Regions from separate parts of the Paraburkholderia sp. FT54 genome, predicted to be linked through region 2. Evidence: riboswitches for the same ligand, from Rfam matches in the RefSeq annotation. Region 2 holds a riboswitch; the other holds the start of a gene.
The links. Region 2 has a riboswitch for glycine ahead of gcvT (glycine cleavage system aminomethyltransferase GcvT). Riboswitches for the same ligand answer to the same signal wherever they lie in the genome.

Region 1: another riboswitch for glycine. It lies ahead of RI103_RS26295 (D-amino acid dehydrogenase); the one in region 2 lies ahead of gcvT (glycine cleavage system aminomethyltransferase GcvT).

Annotation. Positions count from the first base shown of each region.
Region 1 is NZ_CP134196.1:1,495,229-1,507,073, reverse strand. Features, by position in the region: gene RI103_RS26305 (PaaI family thioesterase) at 1-98, opposite strand, end outside; gene RI103_RS26300 (MFS transporter) at 377-1,609, shown strand; glycine riboswitch at 1,802-1,895, shown strand; gene RI103_RS26295 (D-amino acid dehydrogenase) at 2,081-3,292, shown strand; gene RI103_RS26290 (BON domain-containing protein) at 3,414-3,674, shown strand; gene RI103_RS26285 (acetate/propionate family kinase) at 3,678-4,844, opposite strand; gene RI103_RS26280 (phosphoketolase family protein) at 4,858-7,251, opposite strand; gene RI103_RS26275 (hypothetical protein) at 7,662-7,787, shown strand; gene RI103_RS26270 (ankyrin repeat domain-containing protein) at 7,912-8,448, shown strand; gene RI103_RS26265 (HAD family hydrolase) at 8,531-9,223, opposite strand; gene gnd (phosphogluconate dehydrogenase (NAD(+)-dependent, decarboxylating)) at 9,240-10,277, opposite strand; gene RI103_RS26255 (sugar efflux transporter) at 10,642-11,845, opposite strand, start outside.
Region 2 is NZ_CP134195.1:75,197-87,041, forward strand. Features, by position in the region: gene RI103_RS00315 (L-serine ammonia-lyase) at 37-1,425, opposite strand; gene RI103_RS00320 (alginate lyase family protein) at 1,456-2,586, opposite strand; gene gcvP (aminomethyl-transferring glycine dehydrogenase) at 2,726-5,662, opposite strand; gene gcvH (glycine cleavage system protein GcvH) at 5,735-6,115, opposite strand; gene gcvT (glycine cleavage system aminomethyltransferase GcvT) at 6,261-7,379, opposite strand; glycine riboswitch at 7,460-7,613, opposite strand; glycine riboswitch at 7,647-7,748, opposite strand; gene RI103_RS00340 (hypothetical protein) at 7,891-8,241, opposite strand; gene RI103_RS00345 (oxidoreductase) at 8,438-9,487, opposite strand; gene RI103_RS00350 (UvrD-helicase domain-containing protein) at 9,812-11,845, shown strand, end outside.

The DNA of each region.
Region 1 (11,845 bases), on a different replicon from region 2:
TCGATCGGCATGAGCAGTTCGGCGTAACCGTCGCGCCATTGCGTCAAACGCACGCCGAGCGATTCGAGAAACGGGTTGTCGATGGGAAAGTCGGACATGGACAGGCCTTTGTGTTCGAGGTGAGCAATGCCGGGCGCGCGGGGCGCGCGCCAATGGCGCGTAGTCAGCATACCAGGGTTCACGGCTGGCCATCTGCCGGAGCGGCGCGTGACAGCGTCGGCTCGCTCTGTCTGCTTGCCTGTGTGCGTGGCTCGATGCACTCGCTATCGGCCGCGATCCGCCCGCTTTGCCGGCCCGCTTGCCCGCTCTCAGGCACAATCGGTTTTTCGCCGCGCTTGCGGCCCGAGCCCTGTCCGCCCCGCACCCAACTGCCTCGATGAGTTCGACCCCTCCCACCGACGGCGCGCCGCACTGGCAGCGCAATCTCTATGTCTGCCTGTTCGGCTCGTTCACGACCATCGTCGCGATGACCCTGCTGCTGCCCTTCCTGCCGCTCTATGTGAAACAACTCGGCGTCGATACGGACGCGGCCGCCGTGCAATGGTCCGGCGTCGCGTTCGGCGCGACGTTCCTCGCCGCCGCGCTAGTCTCGCCGCTGTGGGGGCGCATGGCCGACCGTTACGGACGCAAGCTGATCCTGATTCGCGCGAGCCTTGGCATGGCCGTCGTGATGTCCTTGCTCGGACTCGCGCAGAATGTCTGGCAACTGGTGGGGCTGCGTTTTCTGGCGGGGCTGGTCGGCGGCTATTCATCGGGCGCCACCGTGATGATCGCCACGCAGACGCCGCGCTCACGCACCGGCTGGGCACTCGGCACGCTGGCCTCGGGGGTGATGGCGGGCAGTCTCGTCGGCCCGCTGGTGGGCGGCGCCTTGCCGCCGCTGATCGGCATCCGCAACACGTTTTTCATTGCGGGCGCGATGATCTTCTGCGCGTTCATCGCGACCACGCTGCTCGTCAAGGAGCAACCGGTCGAGCGCACGCGCGGCCAACCGCACGAGACGGATGCGCCTACCGGCTGGGCCAGCGTGCCCGACCGGCGGCCCGTGCTGGCGATGCTGTTCACCGCCGGCTTGCTGATGTTCGCCAACATGTCGATCGAGCCGATCATCACCGTGTATGTCAGCCAACTCGTGCACGACGCAAGGCACGTCACGCTGGTGTCGGGCTTCGTGATGTCGGCCTCGGCGCTCGGCAGCGTGCTGGCGGCCTCGCGTGTCGGGCGTCTGGCCGACCGGATTGGCACGCCCAAGGTGATTGTGGCGTGCCTCGCCGTGTGCGCGGCCTTGCTGGTGCCACAGGCGTTCGTCACGAGCGGCTGGCAACTGGTGGTGCTGCGCTTTCTGATGGGACTCGCACTGGCCGGGCTGTTGCCGTCGATCACGAGCGTGATCCGGCATAGCGTGCCCGACCGCTCCGCCGGCTACATTCTCGGCTATGCGACCTCTGCGAACTACGCGGGACAGGTGGCGGGGCCGCTCGCGGGCGGCTTTGCGGGCGCGCATTTCGGCATGCAGGCGGTGTTTCTCATCACCAGCGCGTTGATGCTATGCGGGGCGCTGTTCAACGGCTGGGTGTTCAGAGGCTCGGGTGCGGCGCGCGGCGGATAGCGCGCCTCGAAAAACTCAACGGTGCGAGTCGAGCGCGATGCGTACCGCGAGTCCGGCGAGCACGAGGCCCATGGTGAAGAGCTTGCGGCGGCTGTTCGGGCGCGCCACTGCAAAGCACCGCTTGCGCAGTGCAGTGCAGCGCAGGAAACACTTGCGGTAAAAATCTTTGAACGGTATTGTCGAGCCGTTCTGCAATGCAGCGCGGGAGAGATCGTCAGACGTACGTGACGACGCCGACGGAGCAACCGCCCCGGAAACTCTCAGGCAAAAGGACCGCGCGGCAGGAACATCTGGAGAGCGGCGCATGGGCAAGACCCTGTGCGCCCACCGAAGGGGATTCCCCGCACACGGCTCGCATCGGGTCAGGCTGCCGCAGGGAAGAAACTCTCAGGTACATGGACAGATGGGGCATCGACGCCGGTTTCGACACGAAATCGACACCGGTGATGCTCAACTACTCTGGACCATGTCATGTCACGAATCGCCATTATCGGCGCCGGCATTACCGGCGTCACGACTGCTCACGCCCTCGCGCAGCGCGGCCATCACGTCACCGTCTTCGAGCGCCATCGCTATGCGGCGATGGAGACTTCCTTTGCCAACGGCGGCCAGTTGTCCGCCAGCAATGCCGAAGTCTGGAACAGCGCCGCCACCGTCATGAAGGGCCTGCGCTGGATGCTCACGCGCGACGCTCCGCTGCTGCTCAATCCCATGCCCACCTGGCACAAGTACTCGTGGATGGGCGAATTCCTGCGGCAGATTCCGCACTACCGGGCGAATACGGTCGAGACCGTGCGGCTCGCGATTGCCGCGCGCGAGCATCTGTTTTCGATCGCCAGTGCCGAAGGCATCGACTTCGACCTGGAGCGGCGCGGCATTCTGCACATCTACAAGACCCGCAAGGAATTCGACGCCGCGAGCAAGGTGAACGAACTGCTGCGCGAAGGCGGGCTCGACCGCAACCCGGTGACGGCGAGCGAGCTGCATGGCATCGAGCCCACGCTGCACGGCGATTTTTACGGCGGCTTTTTCACGCCGTCCGATTCGACTGGCGACATTCACAAGTTCACACGCGGGCTCGCTCAGGCGTGTGTGCGGCATGGTGTCGAGTTTCACTACGACGCGCAGATCACCTCGATCGAGCAGCCCGCCGAGGGCCGCTTTACGTTGATGGTCGATCTCGAAGGCGAGTCGCAACGCTTCGCGTTCGAGCGGATCGTCGTGTGCGCGGGCGTGAAGAGCCGCGACTTCGCGGCGATGCTGGGCGACCACGTGAACATCTACCCCGTCAAAGGCTATTCGATCACGGTCTGTCTCGACGACGAACTCAGCCAGCAGCGCGCGCCGTGGGTAAGCCTGCTCGACGACAGCGCGAAGATCGTCACGAGCCGGCTGGGCGTGGATCGTTTTCGCGTGGCGGGCACGGCCGAGATCAACGGCTTCAACCGCGATATCCGTTCAGATCGCATCGCGCCGCTGGTGGACTGGACGCGGCGCTATTTTCCCGAGGTGTCGACCTCACGCGTGATTCCGTGGGCCGGCTTGCGGCCGATGCTGCCGAGCATGTTGCCCAGGGTGGGCCGGGGGAAACGGCTCGGCGTCTTCTACAACACCGGGCATGGGCATCTGGGCTGGACGTTGTCGGCTGCGACGGCGCAGGTGTTGGCGGGCGCGATCCAGTAGCGCTTGCTGACCGGGTTTTGCGAGCGGCGGCAGCGTGACGTCACCGCTGCCGCCGTCGAATGCAAAATTCGCCACTTCTGCTAGTGTTCTCCCCATACGTATCACTTCCGTGGAGGACTCCATGCCACACGCCGATGCCGCAAAACCGAAAGCAGGCAACGCACGCCTGAGCGATGCGCAGATCGCCGCGGAGGCGACGCAGCGTCTCGCCTGGGACGCAGCAGTCCCCGAACACGCCGTAAAAGTGCACGTCTCGCGCGGCCGCATCACCTTGCGCGGCGAGTTGCAACGCGATCAGCAACGCGCCGCGGCGCTCGAAGACGTGACACGTCTCTTCGGCGTGACAGGCGTATCGGACCGCACCGTCGTCAAGGCTAAATGAAGGTCAGCGCATCTGCGTCTGCGTTTGCCGCAACAGCGCACGGCAATGCCGCGCAATCTGCTTCTCCTCTTCAGTGTGAATCGTCCTCACCTTGCCCGCCGGATCGTTTTCCGTTAGACCCATGAAAGCGAGCCCGTCGCATACGCGTTTGCGAATCTCCTGGCTGTGCTCGCCGATGCCGCCGGTAAACACCAGCAAATCGATTCCACCGAGCAACGCCGCATAACCGCCGATGGTCTTGCGCACGGCGGTCGTGAACGCATCGAGTGCCAGCGACGCATCCGCATCGCCCGCCGCAGCGCGTTTTTCCAGCGCTTGCATATCGCTTTCGCCATCCGCGTAGCCGGCGAGACCGCTCTGGCGATTCAGCAGTGTCTCCAATGCGCCGGCATCGAGCTTTTCCACGCGCATCAGATACAGCAGCACGCCCGGGTCGAGGTCGCCGCTGCGCGTGCCCATCGGCACGCCACCGGTCGGCGTCAACCCCATCGACGTATCGATCGATTTGCCCTCGCGCAGCGCGCACACGCTCGAACCGTTGCCGAGATGCGCGAACACCGCGCGCGCCGGCAGGTCCGCGCCAAGCCGCGTCACCAGCGATTCGTACGACAGCCCGTGAAAGCCGTAGCGCATCACGCCGGCTTGCGCATAACGGCGCGGCAACGCGAGGTGCGCCGCACGTGGAGGTAAGGTGGCGTGAAACGCTGTATCGAAACAGGCGAAATGCGGCGCGTCGCCGAAAATCTTCTGCGCCTCGTCGATCAACGCGAGCGCCGGCGGAATATGCAGCGGCGCAAAATGCACGGCATCCTGCAATTGACGGCGCACGTCGGCGGTAATGCGCTGATGCGTGCGCAGATGCGGTCCGCCATGCACCACCCGATGCCCCACCGCCGAAGGCCGCGCATGGTGCTGTTGCGTGAGCACCTGCGCGAGCTTTTGCAACGCATCGGTCTGCGATTCGAGCACGCGCTCCTGCTGCACCAGCACGCGGCCATCGGGCGCCTTGATCCGCAGGCTGCCGTCGTCGCGCGCGATGCCTTCGGCGCTGCCTTCCAGCAACAGGGATTCGTCATCGCCCGCATGCCTGAACAGCCCGAACTTCAGCGACGACGAACCGCTGTTCAACACCAGAATCGTTCGATCTTCAGCGCGGTCTTCAGTGTGCATGGCCATGCCTCGCTCAGCCTTTCCACGTCCAGTTGCGGATTTCTTCCTTGTCGATGCCCTCGGCATGCGCATACGCCAGATGCTCGATGATCTGGCCACGCAGCCATTCCTTCGCATGGTCGCCGACGCCGCGCAGCTTCGGCACGCGATCGATCACGTCGATCGCCAGCGAAAACCGGTCGACCTGGTTGATTATCGCCAATTCGAGCGGCGTATTGATGTTGCCCTTCTCGTGATAGCCATGCACATGCAGGTTGTCGTGATTCGTGCGGTTATAGGTCAGCTTGTGAACCAGCGACGCATACGAGTGGAAGTTGAAAATCACCGGCTTGGTCGTGGTGAACAACGAATCGAAATCGCGGCTGGACAGGCCGTGCGGATGCGCATGCTCGGGCATCAGGCGGAACAGGTCGACCACATTGACAAAGCGGATCTTCAGGTCGGCGAACTGCTCCTTCAGAATCTGTACGGCGGCGAGCGCCTCCATGGTCGCGATGTCGCCCGCGCAGGCCATCACCACGTCGGGCTCGACGCCGTGATCCGTCGACGCCCAGTCCCAGATGCCGATGCCCTTGGTGCAATGCGTGACCGCCGAGTCCATGTCGAGGTACTGCAGATGCGGCTGCTTGTCGGCGACGATCACGTTGACGTAATCGCGCGAACGCAGGCAATGATCGGCGACGCTCAGCAGACAGTTCGCATCCGGCGGCAGATAAATGCGCACCACGTCTGGGCTTTTATTCGTGACGACATCGAGAAAGCCGGGATCCTGGTGCGTGAAGCCGTTGTGATCCTGACGCCATACGAGCGAGGTGATCAGCAGGTTGATCGACGGCACCGGTTGCCGCCAGCCGAGATCGCGCTTGGCCTTCTCCAGCCACTTGGCGTGCTGGTTGAACATGGAATCGATCACGTGGACGAACGCTTCGTACGTGGCGAACAGACCGTGACGGCCGGTCAGCACATAGCCTTCGAACCAGCCTTCGAGCGTGTGTTCGCTGAGCATTTCCATCACGCGGCCGTCCACCGCGAGTTCGCCGCCGTCCGCGTCGCCCGGCTCGGTTTGCGCGAGCCAGGTTTTTTCGGAGGCTTCGTAGATGGCGGTCAGCTTGTTGCTCGCGGTCTCGTCAGGGCCGAACACACGGAAGTTCGTCATGTTGTTGCGCATCACGTCGCGCAGGAATTTGCCGAGCGCCTCGGTCGGCGACATGTACGAGCGGCCCGGCTTTTTCACTGCCACCGCGTAATCGCGAAACGGCGGCATGTCGAGCGTCTTGCAGAGCAAGCCGCCGTTCGCATGCGGATTGGCGCTGATGCGGCGCGCGCCTTCAGGGGCGAGTTCGCGCAGTTCCGCTACCAGGCGCCCTGCTTCGTCGAACAGCGTCTCGGGCCCGTAACTGCGCAGCCAGTTTTCCACCAGCTTCAGGCTCTTGCCGTTGGTCACCGGATCGAGCACGGGCACCTGATGCGCGCGCCACGAACCTTCCACCTCGTGCCCGTCGACTTCCTTCGGACCGGTCCAACCTTTCGGCGAACGCAGCACGATCATCGGCCAGCGCGGCCGTGACGCGTCGTTGCTGTCGCGCGCGCGCTGCTGGATCGCGCGGATTTCGCCGACGCACTGTTCGAGCGTCGCCGCCATCTGCTGATGCATGACGGCGGGATCGTCGCCTTCGACGAAATACGGTTTGTGGCCGTAGCCGGTCAGCAACGCTTCGAGTTCCTCGCGGGGAATGCGCGCGAGGATGGTCGGATTGGCGATCTTGTAGCCGTTCAGATGCAGCACCGGCAACACTGCACCGTCGCGGATCGGATTGAGGAATTTGTTCGAGTGCCACGAGGTGGCGAGCGGGCCCGTTTCCGCTTCGCCGTCGCCGATCATCACGGCGACGATCAGATCGGGATTGTCGAATGCGGCGCCGTAACCGTGCGACAGGCTATAGCCGAGTTCGCCGCCTTCGTGAATCGAGCCGGGCGTCTCGGGTGTGCAATGCGAACCGATGCCGCCAGGAAACGAGAACTGCCGGAAGAAGCGCCGCATGCCGGCTTCGTCCAGGCTGCGGTCGGGATAGATTTCCGAGTAGTGACCTTCCAGATAGCAATGCGCCAGTGTGGCGGGCGCACCATGACCGGGACCGGCCACGTAAATCATGTTCAGATCGAGCTTCCTGATCAGCCGGTTCAGATGCACGAGCAGGAAACTCTGCCCCGGGTCCGAGCCCCAGTGGCCCAGCAGGCGGTTCTTGATGTGTTCGGGTTTCAGCGGTTCGCGCAGCAGCGGATTGTCACGCAGATAGATCATGCCGGCCGAGAGGTAATTGCAGGCCCGCCAGTAGCGATCCATGTTGCGCAACGTGTCGGGGTCCAGCGTTTGCGGCGGCGTGGGACGGGAGGTTGCTTCAGCCATGGCGTCACTCCTTGAAAAGGACTGTCAGGCAGGTTAGCGAATGCGGCGGCGGTTCGTGAGTTCGTGAGTTCGTGAGGCGGCAGGCGCGAAAGAAATCGGCACTAGCGGCCATCCTGTCATGCGGATGACACAACGCAAGCGTAGCGGCAAAGGCCCGAGCAGCGTGTTTTCACGCCGTTGCCCGATGATCGTCAGGGTGTGTGACAGGAAGCGTGCTGCATGGTTCGACGCGATCGTCCAAAGCTTGAGTCGACTGCGAGTGCGAGGTGCCGGCAACGTCCAACGCCGCACCGCACGCGTCAGGCTTTATGCGCATATTAAGTAAATGCCTTAAGCTCCTGTTGCTCCCGCGACGGCGGACCACATCCGGCGCGTCCCGCATTACTCGTCCCTTACCTCAACACTTGATCATGCCGACACCCAGCCGCTTCAAAGCGCCGTTGATCCTTGTCCTGACATTCGTATTGCTGTTCGCGGGCGTCACCGTTCTGATCGGCGTGTTCGGCTTGCTGGTCAAGCTGTTCGGCCACGCCTGAGCGACGCTGGGCGGGCGTCGCTGGCGCAAAATGTGTATCCTGAGCAGTCTTCCCGGCGCCTTCACGCGGGGTCTCGTGCCCTCCCGGGACTTCGGGTGCCCAGATTCATTGCAAGGAGATTCCAATGACGGACCACGCTGATACTTCCCCGCCCTCCGGCCAGCCGATCGATCCGGAGTTGCTCGAACTGGCGCAGCAGGTTTTCGACCTCGCGCGTCGCGGCGATGCCGCCATGCTAGCGGCGGTGATCGAAAAAGGCGTGCCGCCGAATCTGCGCAACGACAAAGGCGACAGCCTCGTCATGCTCGCCAGCTACCACGGTCACGCGGACGCCGTGCGCACGCTGCTCGAACGCGGCGCCGATCCGGATCTGCGGAACGACAACGGACAGACGCCGATTGCAGGCGCGGCGTTCAAGGGCTTCGACAAGGTGATCGAAACGTTGCTCGCGCACGGTGCGGATGTGGAAGGCGCGTCGCCGGACGGACGCACCGCGCTGATGATTGCCGCGATGTTCAATCGCACGGCGATCATGGAGTTGCTGATTGCGCATGGCGCGGACCCGAAGGCCCGCGATGCGAACGGCGTGTCGGCCCTGGATGCAGCGGGCCGCATGGGCGCCGGCGACGCTCAAGCGCGTTTGAAGGAACTCGGTTCATAAAACGAGTCGTGATTGGCGTTCGGCGCTTGCGCTTCTCCATGTGCATGGACGTACACAGAGACCCGCAAGCGCCGCGAACCATCTAGCGTTTCCCGGCTAACAGCGACTCCACGTCGAACTCCGCCAGCTCTCCGATCCGCTCCACCGTCACATCCGCGGGCGGATTGCTGGAAATCTCTTTCGGATCGAACGCATAGTGCCCCTGGCGGGGAAACACCGTCGTCAGCTTCGCGCCCCACGCTTTTTTCATGGCCGTGAGAATGCGCAGCTTGTCGTCGACCATGACATAGTGGCGCGCCGGATAACACTCCATCACCTGGTCGAGCATCAGCTCTTTGTGGATGTAGATCAGCACCCGACCTTCGACCTCGTCCCATAGCCCCGAGCGGGAAATCTTGCGCGGCTGGAACACCACGTCGCCATCGGACAGGATCACCGTCGGACCGCGTTCGCCGAGATGCCGGATCGTATCGAGCGCGCCCGGATACAGCCGGTTCGCAAACGGATAGTCGATCAGGAAGGACGACATCAGCAACAGCCGCGTGTCGCGCGGATGCTCCTGGCGATACCGCTGCAGCGCGCCCAGGTAGTCGGCATAGCCGAGCTCGGCGCGCAGGTTTTCGAAGATTTCCCAGTACCGCGCGCTGTTCTCCGCGCCGAACTCCCGCGTCATGTGCGCGCGCAGATCCGACAGCACATGGTCGTTGTCCAGCAAGGTGTTATCGCAGTCGAACAGAAACACGACGTCGTGCGGCGTGGAGGTAGTGGCTTGCATCGCGGCTCCCCTGGAATCAGCTTTTCGGTCCATCGGCCGGCGTGGCCGCTTTCTCGACGTGCCCGCCGAAATCATGCCGCATCGCCGAAAGCACGCGGTTCGCGAAATCCGCCTCGCCGCGCGAGCTGAAACGCGCAAAGAGCGCCGCGCTCAGCACCGGCGTGGGCACGCCTTCGTCGATGGCGGCCGCCACCGTCCAGCGTCCCTCGCCCGAATCGGATACGCGTCCAGCGTAGTTCTGCAGATCGGCGTCGCTGACGAGCGAGCCGGCGATCAGATCGAGCAGCCATGAGCCGATCACACTGCCGCGCCGCCAGACCTCGGTGACGTCGGCGAGATTCAGATCGTACTGGTACAACTCGGGACGGCGCAGCGGCGAGGTTTCGGCGTCGGCCTCGCGTGCGTGCTTGCCGGCGTCGGCGTGGCGCAGGATGTTCAGGCCCTCCGCGTACGCGGCCATCATGCCGTACTCGATGCCGTTGTGAACCATCTTGACGAAGTGCCCGGCGCCCTGCGGGCCGCAGTGCAGGAAGCCCTGATCCGCGGTGCCCGTGCCGGCGGCCCGCCCGGGCGTGGCCGGCGCTGCGCCGGCGCCCGGCGCGAGCGTCGAGAAAATCGGTTCGAGCCGCTTTACGATCTCCGGCTCGCCGCCGATCATCAGACAGTAACCGCGCTCGCGGCCCGCCACGCCGCCGCTCGTGCCGACGTCCACATAGTGAAGTTTGCGCCCGGCCAGCTCGGTGCCACGGCGGATGTCGTCGTGATAGTAGGAGTTGCCGCCGTCGATCACGATGTCGCCCGGTTCCAGCAAGGGCACGAGTTTCTCCAGCGTCGCGTCGACCACCGCGGCCGGCACCATCAGCCACACGGCGCGCGGTTTCTCGAGTTGCGCGACCAGGTCTTGCAGCGATGCCGCGCCCGCGACGCCGTCCTGTTTCAGCTTCTCGACCGCCGCCGGCTGCACGTCGTAGGCGATACAGTGCTGACCGCCCTTCGTCAGGCGCCGCACCATGTCGGCGCCCATGCGTCCCAATCCAATCATGCCTAGCTGCATATCTCGCTCCGGAAAGTGCCTCGTTGCACTGCTCGATTTGCTTCGCTGTACTGCGGCCATGCTGCGTTTTCGCTGAGCGCTTCAGTCGCGGCCACTGGGATCGCGGCTGGCTCCGCTTACTCTAGTTGTAGTGGCGTTTTTTCGTGTGCGCCAGACACACGGTAGCCGCCCTGAATCGCTCTTGCAGCGAAGCGGGCGTCGTCGCATGTATCGAAAGACGATACGCCTCTTTGCAGAGGTTTTGCGCGGCGTAAAGTTCCTCGCGCGTGAAGTTGCCCGGCGGCGCGCGGCGTGCTGCTCGCGCAGGCTTCGATTCGGCTGACTGTCTTCTTACAGTTCTTCTTTGCAGTTGCGGCCGGCACGTCTAGCGCTGTTGCTGTCGTGCCTGAAGCTTGCCGTATTGCGAACGCGCAAAACGCTTCACTGCTTTCCACATCAGCGGATAGCGATAGCCCGGCACGGCGAACAGCACCAGCGCGCACAGTGCCAGCAAGCCGCAGAACAGAAACGTGCCGCGATAGCTGAACGCCTGCACCAGCAAACCCGACAACACGCCCGAAAGAATCGACCCGACGCGCGCCGCGTTGAAGAAGAGCGCGGTGGCGCGGCCCGGCGAGTGCGGCATCAGATCCTGCACATAGGTCATGCCGAGACACGAGGTCACGGCGACCACGAAGGCGTTGAGCATCTGCATCGGGATCAGCACATGGACATTTCCCGCCAGCGACATGCCGACGAAATACACCGCGTGCACCGCGGCGCAGGCGGCCAGCCAGTTGGGCTTGTGCAGCGCCGATGATTTCGCGCCGAGCGCGAGCATCATCGGAATCTCCATCAAGGCGCCGAGGCCGAGCATGACCGACACGTCCAGATGCGTGCCGCTCAGGCCGTGCACGATGTAGAGCGGCAGCACGATCATGGTGGCGTTCGCGGCGAGGCCGAGCAAGGTGAGCGCGGCCACCGCGCGGCCGATGTCGTTGGCCGAGGCCACGCCGGGCAAGTCCTCGTGCGCGTCTTCGCCCGGCGTGGTCAGCGGCGGCACGGTGATCGACGCCGACGGTTCCGACGCCGTGTCTTCCACCGTATGATCGCCCAGATGGCCTTGCGGCTCCCGCATGCGCCAGACGATCGTCGCGCAGGCGCCGAAACTGGCGGCGGCGAACAGGAAGAGCCCATAGAAGCTGCTGGCGGCGAGCACCAGCGCGCCCACCGACGGCCCGAACACCCACGCCGCCGACAGAATGGTCCGCAAGGTCGCGCTGGCGAACACGCGCTCGGCCGGGTCCGCCACCGGCAGGGCCGCGCGGCTGAACGAAAAGACCATCGAAATGGCCGAGCCGCCCGCGCCGATAAAGACGATCCCCACCACCAGCAGCAGCCGGTAATCACGCACCACGCATAAGCACAGATAGCCGAGCGCCGCGGCGATCAGCGCGGCCAGCAGCAAGGGCCGATGCCGTCCGCTCGCGTCGCTCCAGCGGCCCGCGAAAGTGCTGGCGAGCACCCCGCTCGCCGCGATCAGCGTCATGAAAACGCCGAGCCTGAACGGCGTCATGCCGGCGCGCTCG
Region 2 (11,845 bases):
GTCGTCATTCGTGTTAAACCCCGTAAAGCCCGTAACTCAACACTCGACGATATTCACCGCTAACCCGCCACGCGACGTTTCCTTGTACTTGGTCTTCATGTCCGCGCCGGTTTCGCGCATGGTCTTGATCACCGAATCGAGCGACACGTAGTGGCTGCCGTCACCGCGCAAGGCCATGCGCGCCGCATTGACCGCCTTCACCGATGCCATCGCATTGCGCTCGATACACGGAATCTGCACCATGCCGCCGACCGGATCGCACGTCAGGCCGAGGTTGTGTTCCATGCCGATTTCCGCGGCGTTTTCGACCTGCCGCGGCGTGCCGCCCATGACTGCGGCGAGCGCGCCCGCCGCCATCGAACAGGCGACGCCTACTTCGCCCTGGCAACCCACTTCGGCGCCGGAAATCGACGCGTTCAGCTTGTACAGAATACCGATCGCCGCGGCGGTCATCAGGAAGTCGATCACACCTTGCTGATTCGAGCCCGGCATGAAGCGCGTGTAGTAATGCAGCACGGCCGGGATGATGCCGGCCGCGCCATTGGTCGGCGCCGTCACCACGCGTCCGCCGGCGGCGTTTTCTTCGTTGACGGCGATCGCATAGAGATTGATCCAGTCGATCATCGAGAGCGGATCGCGCAGCGCCAGTTCAGGATTGCCCAACAGCGTGCGATACAGCTGAGGCGCGCGGCGTTTCACCTGGAACGGGCCGGGCAAGTTGCCGTCGGCATCCGGATTGTTGATGCCGCAGCCCCGCGACACGCACGATTGCATCACGTCCCAGATCTTCAGCAAGCCCGCGCGCGTTTCCTCTTCCGTATGCCAGACGCGCTCGTTTTCCCACATCAATTGAGCGATGCTCTTGCCGGTCGATTCGCACAGCGCAAGCAACTCGTTGCCGCTGCGAAACGAGTGCGGCAGTTGATCGACGGCGCTCAGCACCTTGGTGTTCGGCGCGCCGGCCGTCACCACGAAACCGCCGCCCACCGAAAGATAGGTCGATTCGCGCAACGTCTCGCCCTGCGCGTCGAGTGCACGCAGCTTGAGGCCGTTCGGATGCTCGGGCAGCGCCTGACGATAAAACGCAATCTGATCCTTCTGCACGAACGGCACCTCGTGCGTGCCGAGTAGCGCCAGCTTGCGGGACACACGCACGGCTTCGAGCCGCTGCGCGATCGTATCCGGGTCCACGGTATCGGGCGCATCGCCCATCAGGCCGAGCATGACGCCGCGATCGGTGCCGTGCCCCTTGCCCGTCGCACCGAGTGAGCCATACAGCTCCACTTTCACCGATGCGGTCGCAGCAAGCAGCCCATCGCGTTCGAGCCCTTGAGCGAACATCAGCGCCGCGCGCATCGGCCCGACCGTATGCGAACTGGACGGACCAATGCCGATTTTGAAGAGGTCGAACACGCTGACTGCCATTTACTGCTCCCTGCTGATCATAAAGTTGGTTTACCGCGCTGGCAGCGGCAAACACACGGCGAGCCACGCGGGCGGCGTCGGTGCGAGCTGTAGCGCGATCGGCGTATAGCGCCCGTCGAGGCGCGCCGCCAGGTGAAACAGTTCCGTCGCGTTCTTCGGGTCCCATTGACCCGAATAGCCGGGCAAGCCGGCCTCGCGACGTTTTGCATCGAACGGAACGCTCGAATGCACGAATTCTTCATGCGTCTTGCTGCCGGCCGCGTACGGCGCCAGCCAGTTGAGCGCGGCTTCCAGCGAGGCGCCGTCCGCGCCCTTCTCAGGCAGCCAGTTACGGTTATGGCGGCGCGCGGAGAGCGCGGCGGTCACGAGCGGTTGCAGATCGTAGGTGACGTAATGCAAGGCGTCGCGTTCGCTGAAATCGATCGTCGAACCATCCGGCTCGATGTTGTCGCCGATATGCTCGACGAACAGACGCTGGGCCGCATTGATCATCTTGCGGTTGTCCAGCGTGAACGCAGCCATGGCAATCAGTTTGATCCGATGGCTCTGCCAGTTGTTCCTGAACGTGCCTTTGAGCGGCCGTGGCTGCGCGTCGATTTGCCCGATGTAGCCGTTCGCGAGTTTCGTCAGGAACGCCATCGACGCATTGCGCGTTTTCACCGGCAACGCGCTTGCCGTCATGTCGTACGCGAGAATCAGTCCCTCGAAGTGGGTTTCGTCGATGGGATTGAAGCTCGGTTGATAGGTCGTGACCCAGGCATAAAGCAGCCGATCGACCAGTTTCAGATAACGGTCGTCGCTGGTGGCGCGCCAGGCGAGCGCGGCGTCGCGCAGCAGATCAAGATCTTTCTCCGCTTCGACGCTCTGGTCGTAAATGCCTTCGTGCGGCAGCGTGCCTTCGGTATGCAGTTTCGCCAGCGCATGCGGCTGGTCGTTCAGATGGGCCTGGACATTGCTCACCAGCGCTTTCACGCCGGGATCGGCGTTAGTGCGTTCGCTGGTTTGCAGTGCGGGCGCCGCACAAAAATTCATTGCAGCCTGCGCTTGCCGCAGCGGCAGCAGCACGGCTGCGCCAGCCAACAGCAGTGTGCAGGCTTGCCGCCACGTCCGCGCTCGCCTTGCTTCGGTCCGGCTTTGCATCAATCGCACCTTTCGCGCCATGCGAAACTCCTCGTTAGGCTGATTCGGTGTGTGATGTTAGCCGTTTGCGGCCAGGAGCGACAGAGAACCGAGGACCGAACCGCGCACCGCCCAGCCGCCTCTTTTCGAGGCAACGGGCGATGTCTGGCAACGACCCAGCTTACTCGTAGTCGGCGATCGGCACGCAGGAGCAGAACAGATTGCGGTCGCCGTACACGTTGTCCGCGCGGCCGACCGGCGGCCAGTACTTCTTCGCGATCAGCGTGGGCAGCGGATACGCCGCCGTTTCGCGCGCATACGCATGCTTCCAGTCGTTCGCGATGACCACCGCCGCCGTGTGCGGCGCATGCTTCAACGGATTGTCTTCACGATCCGAGCGGCCGTCTTCCACCGCGCGGATTTCCTCGCGGATCGCGATCATCGCCTGGATGAAACGGTCGAGCTCTTCCTTCGATTCCGATTCGGTCGGCTCGACCATCAGCGTGCCCGGCACCGGGAAGCTCATCGTCGGCGCGTGGAAGCCGTAGTCGGCGAGACGCTTGGCGACGTCGTCGACGGTGATGCCGCTGGTTTCCTTGATCGGACGCAGGTCGAGAATACACTCGTGCGCGACCAGTCCGCCCGGACCCGAATACAGCACCGGATAGTGCGGCGCGAGTTTCCTGGCGACGTAGTTCGCGTTGAGAATCGCGGTTTCGGTCGCGGCGGTGAGATTCTTAGCGCCCATCATAGCGATGTACATCCACGAGATCGGCAGGATCGAGGCCGAGCCGTACGGTGCGCCCGACACCGCGCCGATGCCGTTCGGCGCGCGTTCATAGCCCGACGAGATCTGGTTCGGCAGGAACTGCGCGAGATGCGCGCCGACCGCAACCGGACCGACGCCCGGTCCGCCGCCGCCGTGCGGAATGCAGAAAGTCTTGTGCAGATTCAGGTGCGAGACGTCGCCGCCGAACTGGCCCGGCGCGGTCAGGCCGACCATCGCGTTCATGTTCGCGCCGTCCACATACACCTGGCCGCCGTGCGCGTGCACGATCTCGCAGATTTCGCGCACGTTCTGTTCGAACACGCCATGCGTGGACGGATACGTGATCATGATCGCCGCGAGTTTGTCGGCGTGCTGATCGGCTTTCTTCTTCAGGTCTTCGATATCGACGTTGCCTTGCGCGTCGCAGGCCACCACGACCACCTGCATGCCGGCCATCTGCGCCGACGCCGGATTCGTGCCATGTGCCGAAGCGGGAATCAGGCAGACGTTACGATGCGCTTCACCGCGCGACGCGTGATACGCGTGGATGATCAACAGGCCGGCGTATTCGCCTTGCGAGCCGGCGTTCGGCTGCAGCGACACGGCCGCGTAGCCAGTGGCCGCGACCAGCATCTCTTCGAGCTGATCGATCATTTCGCGGTAGCCGACGGTTTGCTCAGCCGGCGCGAACGGATGGATCTGGCCGAATTCAGGCCACGTGACCGGCAGCATTTCCGAGGTCGCGTTCAGCTTCATCGTGCACGAGCCGAGTGGGATCATCGAACGGTCGAGGGCGAGGTCCTTGTCGGACAGGCTGCGCAGATAGCGCAGCATTTCCGTTTCCGAATGATGACGGTTGAACACATGGTGCGTGAGGTACGTGCTGGTGCGTTCGAGCGCGGCCGGCACCGATGCGGTGTTCGACGCCGCGAGCTTGGCGTCGAGTGCGTCGACTTGCGGCACGTCGCTGGTGAAAGCCGCTTGCGCGAACACGGCGAGCAGATCGGCGAGATCGTGGCGTGTCGTGGTTTCGTCGATCGACAGGCCCACTTGCGTGGCGCTTACTCGACGCAGATTGATGCGCTTGGCGGTAGCGGCGTCGAGCAGCGCTTGCGTGCGCGCGCCGGTGTCGAAAGTAAGTGTGTCGAAGAAAGTTTCGTTGACGAGCTTATAGCCAAGTTGCTTCGCGCCTTCGGCCAGCAACGCGGCGATGCGGTTCACGCGCAGCGCGATCGTCTTCAGACCGTGCGGGCCGTGATAGACGGCGTACATGCTGGCCATGATCGCGAGCAGCGCTTGCGCGGTACACACGTTCGAGGTGGCCTTCTCGCGGCGGATATGCTGTTCGCGCGTTTGCAGCGCGAGACGCAGCGCGGGGTTGCCTTGCGCGTCGACGGTCACGCCGACGAGGCGGCCCGGCATCTGGCGCTTGAATTCGTCGCGCACGGCGAGGTAAGCAGCATGCGGGCCGCCGAAGCCAACCGGCACGCCGAAACGCTGCGTATTGCCGACGGCCACGTCCGCGCCCCATTCGCCCGGCGGCGTGAGCACGGTCAGCGCGAGCAGGTCGGCGGCAACCACCACGTGGCCGCCCGCAGCATGGATCGCATCGGTGAGCGCGCGATAGTCGCGCACGTCGCCGTTCACGCCCGGATATTGCAGCAGCACGCCGAACGCATTCGCGTTCGCCGCTTCCGCGGCCGGGCCCACTTTCACTTCGATGCCGACCGGCGTGGCGCGCGTCTTTACCACTTCGATGGTTTGCGGCAGCACGTCGTCGGCCACGTAGAACACGTTCGACTTCGGCTTGCCGATGCGTTGCAGCAGCGTCATCGCCTCAGCCGCGGCCGTGGCTTCGTCGAGCAGCGACGCATTCGAGATCGCCAGACCCGTCAGGTCGACGATCATCTGCTGGAAGTTCAGCAGCGCTTCCAGACGGCCTTGCGAGATTTCCGGCTGATACGGCGTGTACGCGGTGTACCACGCCGGATTTTCCAGCACGTTACGCAGGATCACCGTCGGCGTGTGCGCGTTGTAATAGCCCTGCCCGATGTAGGAGCGGAACACCTGGTTCTTGTCCGCGAGTTCGCGCAGCGCGGCGAGCGCTTCCGCTTCGCTCTTCGGTTGCGTGAAGGGGCCGAGCGGCAGCGTTTCGGCGCGGCGGATCGTCTTCGGAATGACGGCGTCGATCAGCGCCGCGCGCGACGCGAAGCCGAGAGCTTCGAGCATCGCTTGCTGGTCGGCCGTGTCCGGGCCGATGTGCCGTTCAGCGAAGGCGTCATGCACTTCGAGCGCGGCGAGCGAGAGAGGAGTGCGGTTCATCAGACGATCCGGGTGTTCGAGCTTCATGGGTGTTCCTGGCGGTGCGGCTGTCCGTTCGAAAAGGACACCGCACCTGTCGGGTTAAACGTAAAGGTAAATTCAGGCGCCGATGGATTTGGTGTACGCGTCGGCGTCGATCAGACGGTCTTGCGTGGCGTCCGCGGCCGGCTTGATCTTGAAGAGCCAGCTTTCGTACGGCGCGGTGTTGACCGAATCAGGCGTGTCGGCCACGGCGGTGTTGGCTTCGATGATCTCGCCCGAGACCGGCGCGTAAATATCCGAAGCGGCTTTTACCGACTCGATGACAGCGACGGTGTCGCCTGCCGTGACGGTCTTGCCCAGTTCCTGCACTTCGAAGAAGACGATATCGCCGAGCGCTTCCTGCGCGTGGTCGGTGATGCCGACCGTCAGCGTGCCGTCCGCTTCGGTGCGGACCCATTCGTGCGATTCGGTGTATTTCAGATCGGCCGGGATGCTCATCGGATGCTCCTATGCGGTGTGATTCGGTAGTAACTAAAAAGGGCCCTCCAACCTGTCGCTTCGCGCCAGGCCGTCTCAGAGGGAACAAGAAAACTTGGGGCGGCCCGGCGTTTTCTCGTGAAGGTTTGCGCACGCGCCGGTTTGCTTAAACCGCGAGCACTTTGCCATTGCGCACGAACGGCAGTTTTACCACGCTTGCAGGAACGTTTTTGTCACGAATCTGAACGTGAACGGTGTCGCCCGGCTGCACGCCCTTCGGCACGCGCGCGAAGGCGATCGATTCCTGCATGGTCGGGGAAAACGTGCCGCTGGTGATTTCGCCTTCGCCCTGCGGCGTGACCACTTTCTGATGAGCACGCAGCACGCCCGCCGCCTTGCCGTTTTCCTTCAGCAGGATCAGGCCGACGAACGCGGCCTGCGAACCGTCCGCTTCCAGCTTGCCCTTGCCGACGAAGTCGCGCGGCGAGGTCAGGTCGACCGTCCAGGCGAGACCGGCGTCGAGCGGCGAGACGTTGTCGTCCATGTCCTGGCCGTACAGGTTCATGCCGGCTTCGAGGCGCAGCGTGTCGCGCGCGCCGAGACCGGCCGGGCGCACGCCTTGGGCTTGCAATGCGTTCCACAGCGCTTCGACGTGATCCGCCGGGACGATGATTTCGAAGCCGTCTTCGCCGGTGTAGCCGGTGCGGGCGACGGTCAATTCGCCGAACGGCGTGCCTTCGATGCGGGCGGCGTTGAAGGGCTTCAGAGCCTCAGTGGCGGCGCGCGCGGCCGGCACGGTTTGCCAGACTTTTTCGCGTGCGTTCGGACCTTGCACCGCGACGATCGCGAAGTCGCGGCGCGGCGTGATGGTCAGGCCGAAGCCGCCTTCGGCGTTGAGTTGGCCGAACCAGGCGATGTCTTTGTCAGCGGTGCCGGCGTTCACGACCACACGGAAGTGATCTTCACCGAAGTAATAGACGATCAGGTCGTCGATCACGCCGCCATTCGGGTTCAGCAGGCAGGAGTACAACGCGCGGCCAGGCGTTTGCAGTTTGGCGACGTTGTTCGCCAGCGCGTATTCGAAGAAGGCGCGCACGCGCTCGCCGGTGAAATCGACGACGCACATGTGCGAGACGTCGAACATGCCGGCGTCGGTGCGCACGGCGCGGTGTTCGTCGATCTGCGAGCCGTAGTTGACGGGCATGTCCCAGCCGCCGAAATCGACCATGCGGGCATTGAGCGCGCGATGGGTGGCGTTGAGCGGGGTGTGTTTGAGTTCGGTCATGGGGCCTCGGGCATCTCGCGAAACGAAAAAGGCCATGCGGCGCTACGCCTCGCGGCCTTGCGGCTGCGAGCGTGGTTCTGCATGACCCCTCTGTCCTCGATACCTGAGAGATTGCGCTGCCGGGGTCACGTTGACGTGCCACGGTGAAACGCGCGCCCCTTCGGTGGGCAGCCTGCCAGAATCCGCTCGATTAAACGATGCAGACGGCTACTGCCGCTCTCCAGAGTGCGAAAAACCGGTGCCTTGATGTTGCCTGGACGCGGGTTTTTCGACGCGGTCGGTCCTTTTGCCTGAGAGTTTGCGGGTGTGCCCCTTCGGCGGCGCGGCCTGCGGTTTCCAGCGGCCAGCGCGCTCTCCCGACGCGTGCGGCGAATGTACGCGAGGGCCGGGGGCTTGTCAAATAAAGGCCCGCGAGCGGCGCGGACGTTGACGGGCCGCCTTCATGCCTGTCAAAAAAAGCGCGGGACGTGATGGCCGCGCTCGTGCTACTTCGATACCGGACCTGGAGCGATTATTCGCCTATGGCGTGTGCCGCGTTGTCCAGTTCCTGATTCAGCAGGCGCTGTTCGTCGCTGGACAGTCCGCCGCCGTGCTGCGCGGCCATGTCGTGTGCTTCGTGACGGATCACGTCGAGGCGATGGTGCAGCGCGCCGCCTTGCGGAGGCGGGTAGTAGCCTTGACTGACGCGGTTATCGATCCGGCGGCTGAGATTGTCGATGCGGCCGTCGACCTGACGCAGCCGCTGATCCGCGATCTGTTGCGGATTGGGACGAGGCGCCGGCGCGGGCTGAGGTGCCACCACACAGGCGGCGAGAGAACTGAGCAGGGCGCACGCGGCGAGCGCGCGGATAGTACGGGGCATGGACTCTCCGGAAGTCATTGTCGTTTGCGGTGCTACCCGGGTAGGAACGGATGACAGCCGCAACGCGCTGACCGGAGGCGCGGCGTTATTTGTAACGTTATGTTCCTTTCGGGCGTGTCAGGGTTTTGACCTGCGCGGCGCGGGTGGCGAGTGCCGTTTTAGGTACACAGACCGTTTCGACGCGCAGGCAAAGCAGTCAGCGAATCCGCTCGAACGGCAACCGGATGCCTTCTTCCGAACTACGGCCGGCAAGCTCGATAACCGTCATTACGTCGACAGCGTCCTGTGCGCTCACCGGGAATTTCACTCCATTCTGGATGGCGTCGGCCACCGCGATATAGAACCCGGAGTAATCGCCATTGCGCGTCGGCAACTCGCGCTCGACTTCCTTATCGCCTTCCAGCACGCGCAGCGCACCTGCGGCGTTGCCCGCGCCGAAGCCGTCGTCGCCCGGACGCAGGCCCGCCTTCAACTGATCTTCCTGGGTATCGAGCCCGTATTTCATATAGCTGCCGCGCGTGCCGTGGATGGTGAAGCGTGGCGCGACCAGCGCCGTCAACGCACTGGCGTGCAACACCACTTCGAACTCAGCGTAGCCGAGCTGGATATGCACGTAGTCCGGCGCACCGGCGTCGTCGCGATGCTTGCGCACCGTGGCCGACACGGTCTGCGGCGCTCCAAACAATGCCAGCGCCTGGTCGACCAGATGCGGCCCGAGGTCGAGCAGCAAGCCGCCGCCTCGCGACGCTTCCTCGCGCCAACGCTGCCGCACTTCCGGCCGGAATCGGTCGAAATGCGATTCGTATTGCGTGATCCGTCCCAATTCACCGCTCGCGAGCAGATCGCGCACGGTCAGAAAATCGCCGTCCCAGCGACGGTTGTGGAACGGTATGAAGAGTTTGCTTCGGGCGAGCGCGATATTGGCGAGCGTGTGCGCGTCGGCGGCGTTCAGCGTGACCGGCTTGTCGACCACCACGTGCTTGCCCGCTTCCAGCGTGCGGCGCGCCAGGTCGAAGTGCGTGTCGTTCGGCGTGGCGATCACGATGCAGTCGAGTTCATCGAGCGCCAGCAGCGCGTCGAGGTCCGCCACCACTTTCGTGTGCGGATAGTCGGCGAGCGCGCGCTCGGGCTGGCTCGTGGCAATGGCGGCGACGCTCGCGCGGCCGCAGTGCTCGATCACCGGCGCATGAAAGGTCGCGCCGGCGAAACCGTAACCCATCAATCCAATCTTCAGCGATGCGGACATGCGTGTCTTCCTGCAAAATCGGCGCGCCGCTTTGCCACCGCGGCGGCGGCGCGCAACACCGCAATTGTGGCATGTCCTGAGGGTGGGCCGTCAGCGTCGTGGTGGGCGTCCGTCGCCGATATCCGTCTGCACAATCGTGTTAACATCGCTGCTCTCGCGCGAACCGCAGCGGGCCGGACCACCTTCGCAGCGCGCGGGGCGCCCGTTCCAGCGGCCGGGACCGCGCAGCATGCCCCCGGGCCTTCGGCTGGCGAATTTGCGCTGCTACGCCCTCGACCGCCGCTTTCAACCGCTGCTTTCAACCGCATTACCCATCCACAGACGATGTCCGCAGGCCTGAACCCCGCTCAAAATGAAGCGGTCCGTTATCTTGACGGTCCGTGTCTCGTGCTCGCCGGCGCCGGCAGCGGCAAGACGCGCGTGATCACGCAGAAGATCGCGCACCTGATCGAGGCCAAGGGCTTCGAGCCGCGCCACATCGCCGCCGTCACGTTCACGAACAAGGCCGCGTTGGAAATGCGCGAGCGCGTGGGCAAGCTGCTCGAAGGCAAGACGCTCACCACGCCCGGCAAGGAAGGCCGCAAAGTGCCCGTCAATCAGTTGACGGTTTGCACGTTCCACTCGCTCGGCGTGCAGATTCTGCGGCAGGAAGCGGAGCACGTCGGCCTGAAGCCGCAGTTCTCGATCATGGATTCCGACGACTGCTTCGGCATGATCCAGGAGCAGGTCGGCTCGACGGACAAAGGCTTCATCCGCAAGATCCAGTCGATCATCTCGCTGTGGAAGAACGGCATGATCATGCCCGAGCAGGCGATCGCGATCGCCGCGAACGAGGACGAGCACCAGGCCGCGATCGTCTACCGCAATTACGTGGCGACACTGCACGCGTATCAGGCAGTCGATTTCGACGACCTGATTCGTCTACCCGCCGAACTTTTCGAGAAGAACGAGCAGGTGCGCGACCGCTGGCAGAACAAGCTGCGCTATCTGCTGATCGACGAGTATCAGGACACCAACGCCTGCCAGTACGAACTGGTGAAACTGCTGGCCGGCAAGCGCGCGGCGTTCACGGCGGTTGGCGACGACGATCAGGCGATCTACGGTTGGCGCGGCGCGACGCTCGAAAATCTCGGGCAGCTCAGCAAGGATTTTCCGAAGCTGCATCTGATCAAGCTGGAGCAGAACTACCGCTCGACGGTGCGCATTCTGACCGCCGCGAACAACGTGATCGCGAACAATCCGAAGTTGTTCGAGAAGAAGCTGTGGTCCGAACACGGCATGGGCGACACGATCACCGTCACGCCGTGCAACGACGAAGAGCACGAGGCCGAGTCCGTGGTGTTTCGGCTGTCGGCGCACAAGTTCGAACGGCGCGCGAATTTCCGCGACTACGCGATCCTGTATCGCGGTAATTTCCAGGCGCGCATCTTCGAGCAGGTGTTGCGGCGTGAGCGGATTCCGTACGTGCTGTCCGGCGGCCAGTCGTTCTTCGACAAAGCCGAAATCAAAGACATCTGCGCGTATCTGCGTCTGATCGCCAACGCGAACGACGACCCCGCGTTCATCCGCGCGATCACCACACCGCGCCGCGGCGTCGGCAATACGACGCTCGAGGCGCTCGGCTCGTTCGCGGGCCAGGCCAAGGTGTCGCTGTTCGAGGCGGTGTATATGGGCGGCATCGAGGCGCGTCTGTCGCCGCGGCAGATCGAACCCATGCGCGTGTTCTGCGACTTCATGCAGCGGCTCACCGATCGCGCCGAGAAGGACGCCGCCGGCACGCTGCTCGACGAACTGATGGATGCGATTCACTACGAAGCCTATCTCTACGATGCGTTCGACGAACGTCAGGCGCAGGCGAAGTGGCAAAACGTGCTGGAGTTCATGGAGTGGCTCAAGCGTAAAGGCACGAAGGCCGAGCCCGAAGGTGCCGGTAACGACGAAGCCACCGGCTACGACACCGCCGACGGTCTCGGCGACACCGGCAAGAATCTGCTCGGCCTGATCCAGACCGTGGCGCTGATGTCGATGCTCGAAGGCCGCGAGGAAGATCCCGACGCGGTGCGGCTCTCGACGGTGCATGCGTCGAAGGGTTTGGAGTATCCGCACGTGTTTCTGGTCGGCGTCGAGGAAGGCATCATGCCGCATCGCGGCGGTCCGGACGACGAGCCGATCGACGACGCGCGCATCGAGGAAGAGCGCCGCCTGATGTATGTGGCGATCACGCGTGCGCAGCGCAGCCTGCATCTGAACTGGTGCAAGAAGCGCAAGCGCGCGAGAGAGACGGTGGTGTGCGAGCCGTCGCGCTTCATCCCCGAAATGCTGCTCGACGACGCCCCGCCGCCGACGCCCGAAGAAGCG